2 regions of the Variovorax sp. 01T432 genome follow, and region 2 is predicted to be linked to the other one. Evidence: riboswitches for the same ligand, from Rfam matches in the RefSeq annotation. Region 2 holds a riboswitch; the other holds the start of a gene.
What was found. Region 2 has a riboswitch for glycine ahead of gcvT (glycine cleavage system aminomethyltransferase GcvT). Riboswitches for the same ligand answer to the same signal wherever they lie in the genome.
Positions count from the first base shown of each region.

Region 1: it holds a riboswitch for glycine, as region 2 does, so the genes downstream of both, AC1DNF_RS13405 (FAD-dependent oxidoreductase) here and gcvT (glycine cleavage system aminomethyltransferase GcvT) in region 2, are expected to answer to the same signal.

Region 1 covers NZ_JBFTPS010000014.1:84,040-87,436, forward strand. The annotation lists partial or broken gene AC1DNF_RS13400 (D-amino acid dehydrogenase) at 1-573, opposite strand, end outside; glycine riboswitch at 662-779, opposite strand; glycine riboswitch at 795-884, opposite strand; gene AC1DNF_RS13405 (FAD-dependent oxidoreductase) at 956-1,978, opposite strand; glycine riboswitch at 2,058-2,164, opposite strand; gene AC1DNF_RS13410 (helix-turn-helix domain-containing protein) at 2,316-3,050, opposite strand; gene AC1DNF_RS13415 (hypothetical protein) at 3,167-3,397, shown strand, end outside.
Region 2 covers NZ_JBFTPS010000020.1:14,555-17,951, forward strand. The annotation lists gene AC1DNF_RS16630 (ABC transporter permease/substrate-binding protein) at 1-1,163, shown strand, start outside; gene AC1DNF_RS16635 (hypothetical protein) at 1,271-1,804, shown strand; glycine riboswitch at 1,847-1,951, shown strand; glycine riboswitch at 1,964-2,084, shown strand; gene gcvT (glycine cleavage system aminomethyltransferase GcvT) at 2,131-3,300, shown strand; gene gcvH (glycine cleavage system protein GcvH) at 3,337-3,397, shown strand, end outside.

The DNA of each region.
Region 1 (3,397 bases), on a different contig from region 2:
TATAGGTGGCGCCTGCCAGCTGGGCACGGATGTGGGCCAGCGCGGGTTCGATCTTCACGGCCTCGTCCGCGGAGATCACCCGGCGGTCACAGCCGAGTGCGCGCATCTGTTCGGCGGGCTTCAGGGCGGCATCGAATTCCTTGCGCGTCGTGTAGAAGTGCAGGATGCCTTGCGTGCGCTGGTCGTAGCTGAGGCCCGTGTCGCGGCGCAATTGCTGCAGGGTCTCCCGGCTGTAGGTGCCCAGGCGAACGATCTGCTCGATGTTGTGGCGGGTGCGCGCCGGTGTGCATTCGCGCAGGAACTGCAGGCCCCACAGCCACTGGCGCATGTCCGCACGAATTCGGAACAGCAGCGGGGCATCTTCCTTGCCGAGCCATTGCAGCACCTTCAGCGGCGCGCCCGGGTTGGCCCAGGGTTCCGCATGGCTGACGGAGATCTGGCCGCCGTTGGCGAAGCTGGTTTCGGCCGCCGGTGTGGCCTGTCGGTCGATCACGGTCACTCGTGGCCGAGTTGCTGGAGGTAGTAAGCCGAGGTCACGCCGAGCAGGCCGGCGCCAAGAACGATCACGCGCATGTGAATCACCAATGAAGGTTGCAGCGCTTGGACGAACGGGAACGGAAGCCTCGACGAACGAAGAGCAACCGGACGCTCGGTCCAAGTTGCCGCTCCCCCTGTCCTCGGTACCTGAGAGATTCACCCGCTGCGCCCGCAACGGGTTTGCTCCTTCGGTGCATCGCGCCCACCTTGAAGCGGTGCGATGGCTCTCCAGACGGCTCTGACAGTTGGTGCAGTACAGGCTCATCTCGTGAGTCGACCTGAGCGTTTATGGGAGTTTGCGCCTTCGGTGGGGCCGCTGGCGCGGCCCGCTCTCCTGCAGTGCGGCGATTGTAGGCCGCGCGGGCCCGGCCGTGCTAGAGCCCCGTGAACGCGAACTCGAGTTCCGGCCGCAGTCCGCTCATGACAGCATGTCGATGCGGCGCAGGATGGCATGGAAGCGGTCCGAGTCGGGTTCGCCCTGTTCGTCGGGGCTGGAGGGCACGGTGCCGGAAACACGCAGGCACTCGCCGGTGGGCGTCTCGACACGAGCAATGCGGAGCTTGCCTTGGCGGTCCCGCAGCGTCAGGCGCGGGGCGCGGGCCGGGTCCTTCAATGGGATGGTGACGATGTACTCGCGCGCGAAGCGCAGCGGCATCGCGATCTTCAGGCGCTCCGCGTGAGGCACGCTCGAACTCCCGAGCGCCAGCACATAGGCCTGGCCGCGCAGGGTGCTCGGACGACCCTCGGCGTCGGCCAACTCCACATGGTCGATGCGGCCGTCGTGCTCCTGGAGCGAGACGACGGTGTGCTTCATCATGAAGCGCACACCGGCAGCCCGGCACAGGAAGACGAGGCTTGCCGCGAACTGGCCGGGGTCGCGCGCCGGATCTTCGAGGGAGTAGGTGGCGCCGGCGAGTTGGTCGTGGATCGATCGAAGGGCGGGCTCCATGACGACTGCCTCGGCGGCGGTCAGCAGGCGCTCCTCGCAGCCCAGTTTGCGCCAGTGCTGCGCACGTGCCGACCGGTGGCCGAAGGTGTCGGCGTCCGTGAAGAAGTTCAGGAGGCCGCTGGTGCGCGCGCTCTGCGGCATGCCGACTTCGTCGCTCAACGCGCGGACGCTCCTGCGGCTGTAGGCAGCCAGGCGCACGAGGTTTTCCATGGGATCGGACTTGTGGCGCATGCCGATGGCTCGGTCGAGCAGGCCGGCAAGGCTTCGCCGCAGGCGTGCATGCAGCCTGCGCCAGCCTTCCCGATTTCCCGCGCCCGCGAGAGAGGCGGCGGCGGCGTCCCGTGGAGCGGCCGCGTCCTCGGCCACGCGCCCGCGCGCCTTGGCCGCGGGCGTCGAGTGCCGATCGACCACGGTCACCTCGTGGCCCAGCTGTTGAAGGTAATAGGCGGATGTGACGCCGAGCAAGCCGGCGCCGAGTACAACCACGCGCATGTCCGAATCCTTGTGGGAAGACATGAACGGCGGGCGCTGGCGCTCCTGATGCGAAGCGACCCTTCCCGGGGTTCAGGCTGCCGCTCCCCCTGTCCTCGGTACCTGAGAGATTCACACGCTGCGACCTGCAACGGGTTTGCTCCTTCGGTGCACCACCTGCTGTGGTGACTCTCCAGTCGGCGATTGATCAATGGACGCAGTGACCGAATCGCCTCGAGCGATTCACCTGAGCGTTCATGGGAGTTTGCGCCATCGGTGGGATGCATGAGTGCATCCGCTTTTCTGCAACAGGTAGTTTACTAGGGAAACCGGTTTCAGGTAGGTAGGGGCCTGACGCTCAGGCCCGGCGCAGGCGGGTGAACAGCTCGAACTCCCAGTTGCGCATGCCCAGCAGCAGCGTGTAGCCCTCGCGCTCCTTGGGTGACAGTTTCTGGTCGGTCTGGTGCTGTTGGGCAAAGTCCTGCGCCACGCGTTGCAGCCGGTCCAGGAAGGCGGGCGCCAGGGATCGGCTGATCGAGCCATGAACCAGCAGCAGCCCCTCGGCCGGGCCGTCGAAGCCGCCCCGGTAGTAGTCGAGGACCACGTTCTCGCGGAAGAAGTCCATCACCGGACCGTGCGGCCGCCAGCGGAAGGTCTTGGCGAGCTTCAGGCGGTAGCGGTTCAGCGGCCGCAATTCGATGATGCCGATGCGGTCCAGCTGCGCCAGGTAGCCGATGCATTCGGCTTCGGTGATCCGGTAGGCGGCGACGACCTGCTCCAGCGTCCACTGGCTCAGCACGCAGATGGCCAGCAGCAGCAGCTTCTTGTCCTTGACCACCGCTTGCTCCTGTTCGAGCGTCAGCTCCTTCAGCAGCGGCTGGTCGTCCGCCACGCGCCGGGCGAGCTCGGCGAAGTCGATCTTGAGCGCGCGGCAGATGGCGTCGACCCGCGTCAATGGCATGTCGCCCTTGGCGAGCATCCGCTTGACGCTCGACTCGGCCATGTCCAGCGATTTCGCGAGGTCCGCGTAGGTCATCCGGGCATTCTTGAGTTCGCTCTTCAGGGCCTGGACGAGGTCGACGGTGGTGCTCATGGCGAGTATTGCTGGTTGATACCGGGAGTCGTGAAAAAGTGCTCCGTATCGATTTTCGATGCCCGAGCAGGCGTTGACAACCTAAATTCCGCCGCACCGCCAAACCGGAGCCTGCCATGACGATGCTGCCTTCCCTCTCTCGCCGCGAGCGCGGCTTGCTGTCGCTGTTTGCGTTGCTCACCTTGGCCGCGTTCGCGGGGCCCGCCTTGACGACGGCTGAACTACCGGCGTCGACGCTCGCCGACAACCATGCGTGGCACGGCCTTCCGAACGCGATGGATGTCCTGAGCAACCTGCCGTTCGCGGCGATCGGTCTCTGGGGATTGCACTGGCTGCAGTGGATCGAC
Region 2 (3,397 bases):
TCGGCGTGGCCATACCGCTGGGCTTCAACGACGGCTACGCGCTCGCCATGAGGGCGGCGGAGGCAGACCGGTTGGGGATCCACAGCCTGAGCGACCTGGCCGCCCATCCCGACCTCAAGCTCGGCCTGTCCAACGAGTTCATCGGGCGCGCCGATGGCTGGGTGGGTCTGGCCGAACGCTACGGCTTCAGGCAGAAGCCCGTGGGGCTCGATCATGGCCTCGCCTACGACGCGATGGCGGCCCGGCAGATCGACGTCATGGACATCTACACCACCGACGCCAAGATCGACCACCTCCAGCTGCGCGTGCTGGAAGACGACCGCCGCTACTTCCCCCGCTACGAGGCGGTCGTGCTCTACCGGCTGGACGTGCCGGCGCGCTGGCCGCAGGCCTGGGCCGCGCTGCAGAAGCTCCAGGGTCGCATCGACGAGCCCGCCATGATCCGCATGAACGCGCGCGCCGAACTGCAGGGCGAGGCCTTCGATGCGATCGCGCGCGATTTCCTGGCGCGCAAGGCCGCCGTATCCGGCGAAGTCCCCCGCGGCTTCGCCGCCAAGCTCTTCGGCTCGGACCTCGGCCGCCTCACGCGGCAACACCTGCTGCTGGTCGGGGCCTCGGTCGGCCTCGCGATCCTCATCGCGGTGCCGCTGGGCATCCTCGTGTTCCCGCACCTGCGCGTGCGCGCGGTCGTGCTCGGCCTGACCGGCCTCCTGCAAACCATTCCCTCCCTGGCGCTGCTGGCCCTGCTGATCTCGCTGCTCGGAGCGATCGGCACCGTGCCCGCCCTGATCGCCCTCACGCTCTATGCCCTGCTGCCCATCATGCGCAATACCGTGACCGGACTGGCCGAGGTGCCCGCGGGTCTGCGCGAGGCCGGCACGGCCCTGGGCATGACCGGCGCGCAGAGCCTGCGGCTGGTGCTGCTGCCGCTGTCGCTGCCGACCTTGCTGGCGGGGGTTCGGACCGCGACGACCATCGCCATCGGCACCGCCACCATCGCCGCCTTCATCGGCGCGGGCGGCTTCGGCGAGCGCATCGTGACGGGACTGGCGCTGAACGACCGCGGGCTGCTCATCGCCGGCGCCGTGCCCGCCGCCCTGCTGGCGCTGGTGAGCGAGGCGCTGTTCGAGGCCATCGAATACCTCATGCGGCGCCAGCGCTGAGCAAGCCGGGGCGTCCCGCGCCGCACTCGCGGGGGCGCCGCATTCACGCGGGTGTCACGACGACCTCCGATGATGCGGTGCTCCATCCCGAACCCCGCAAGATCCCGATGCTTCTCGTCAAGACCGACAAGGCCCGCCAGGAACTCCAGCCGGGCCGCCGCACGCTGGGCCAGCGCGAGCGAGCGCTGCTGCTGATGGCCGACGGCCAGCGCTCGGTGACCGATTTCGGCCAACTCTTCGGCGGCCGCGAAGAGGCTGGAAGGGTGGCGCTGCACCTGGTGAACGAGGGCTTCCTGCTGGTGCCGAAGCAGCAGGCGCCGGAGGCCTCCTCGCCCGTTCGGGTGCCGGCGCCGCTCGCGCAGGCCGCGCCGGTCTCGGTCGACGCCTTCGACGGCAAACGCTCGCTGGCGACGACGCGGATGTTCCTGTTCGATCTCTGCGAGCGCATGTTCGTGCGGCGCGACCCCGTGCTCGCCGCGCAGTTCCGCGACACCCTGCGCGAGGCGCGCGACCGGACGTCGATGCTGTCCACGGCCAACGCCATGCTGGCCGAGATCGAGAAGGTGGCGGGCCCGGAGCGCGCCGAGTCCGTCCGCACACGCATCGACATGCTGCTGCCGGTGGCCGATGCCGTGCACTGAAGACGCCGCGCCCGGGACCGCCCTCTGCCCGATCCCTTACACTCTTTCGTGTCAGGAGAGAGCCGCGCCCCCGCGTGGCCGCCGAAGGCGCAGGTCCCATCGAGAGATCGGGCCCGAACGCTCAGGCAAAAGGACTGACGAGGCGCTCGTTTTTTCGGGCGTTTCCTTGCTGGAGAGAGGCGGACCGCCACTGAGCAACGATCAGTGAGAGCCGCCCACCGAAGGAGCAAACCCCGATCGTGGGGCGAATCTCTCAGGTAAAGCGGACAGCAGGGGTGGCCCATGGCTTGCGTCATGGATAGCGACTGCCCCTATTGGAGAGTGCCTTGGCCTCCTCACCCGCCCCCGCCGAAGTCCTGCAAAAGACCCCGCTGTACGACCTGCACGCCGAGCTCGGCGCCCGCATGGTGCCCTTCGCCGGCTACAGCATGCCCGTGCAGTACCCCACCGGCCTGATGGCCGAGCACAAGCACACGCGCGAGGCCGCCGGCCTGTTCGACATCTCGCACATGGGCCAGCTGCGCCTCAAGGGCCCCGACGCCGCCGCCGCCTTCGAGACGTTGATGCCGGTCGACGTGATCGGCCTGTCCCCCGGCAAGCAGCGCTATGGCCTGCTGCTCAACGACCAGGGCGGCATCCTCGACGACCTGATGTTCTTCAACGAGGGCCGGGACTCGCTCTTCGTGATCGTCAACGGCGCCTGCAAGGCGGCCGACATCGCCCACATCCGCGCGAAGATCGGCCAGCGCTGCCAGGTCGAGCCGATGCCCGACCATGCGCTGCTGGCGCTGCAGGGCCCGCTCGCCGCCGGCACGCTCGCGCGCCTGTCGCCGGGCGTCGAGCGCTTCGTCTTCATGACGGGCGGCGAAGTGCGCATCGGCGGCCTGGCGGCCTTCGTCACGCGCAGCGGCTACACCGGTGAAGACGGATTCGAGATCTCGGTGGCCGCGAAGGATGCCGAGGCCCTCGCCCGCTTGCTGCTGGCGCAGCCCGAGGTCAAGCCGGTCGGCCTGGGCGCGCGCAACTCGCTGCGGCTCGAAGCCGGGCTCTGCCTCTATGGCAACGACATCGACGAAAGCACCACGCCGGTCGAAGCCTCGCTCGGCTGGGCGATGCAGAAGGTGCGCCGCGCCGGCGGCGCGCGCGAGGGCGGCTTCCCGGGCGCGGCGCGGATTCTTGCGCAGCTCACGGCCGCCAGCGGCACCGCGGGCCACCTGGACCACGACACCCTGAAGCGCAAGCGGGTCGGCCTGGTCGCGCTGGAACGCGTGCCGGTGCGCGACGGCACGCCCCTGCAATCCTTCGAGGGTCTTCTGATCGGCAAGGTGACCAGCGGACTGCTGAGCCCGACGGTCGATCGGCCGATCGCGATGGCCTACGTGGCGCTGGCCTACGCCGAGCCCGGCACCCGCATCCAGGCGATCGTGCGCAGCAAGCCCGTGCCGATGGAAGTGAGCACCATGCCCTTCGTGCCGACGCGTTATTTCCGTGGATGATGGCCGGCTGATCAATTTCCAACCAGGAGTCTTTTCATGAGCATCAAGTACACCAAGGACCACGAATGGGTCGATGCCGGCAGCGACGGCGTCGCCG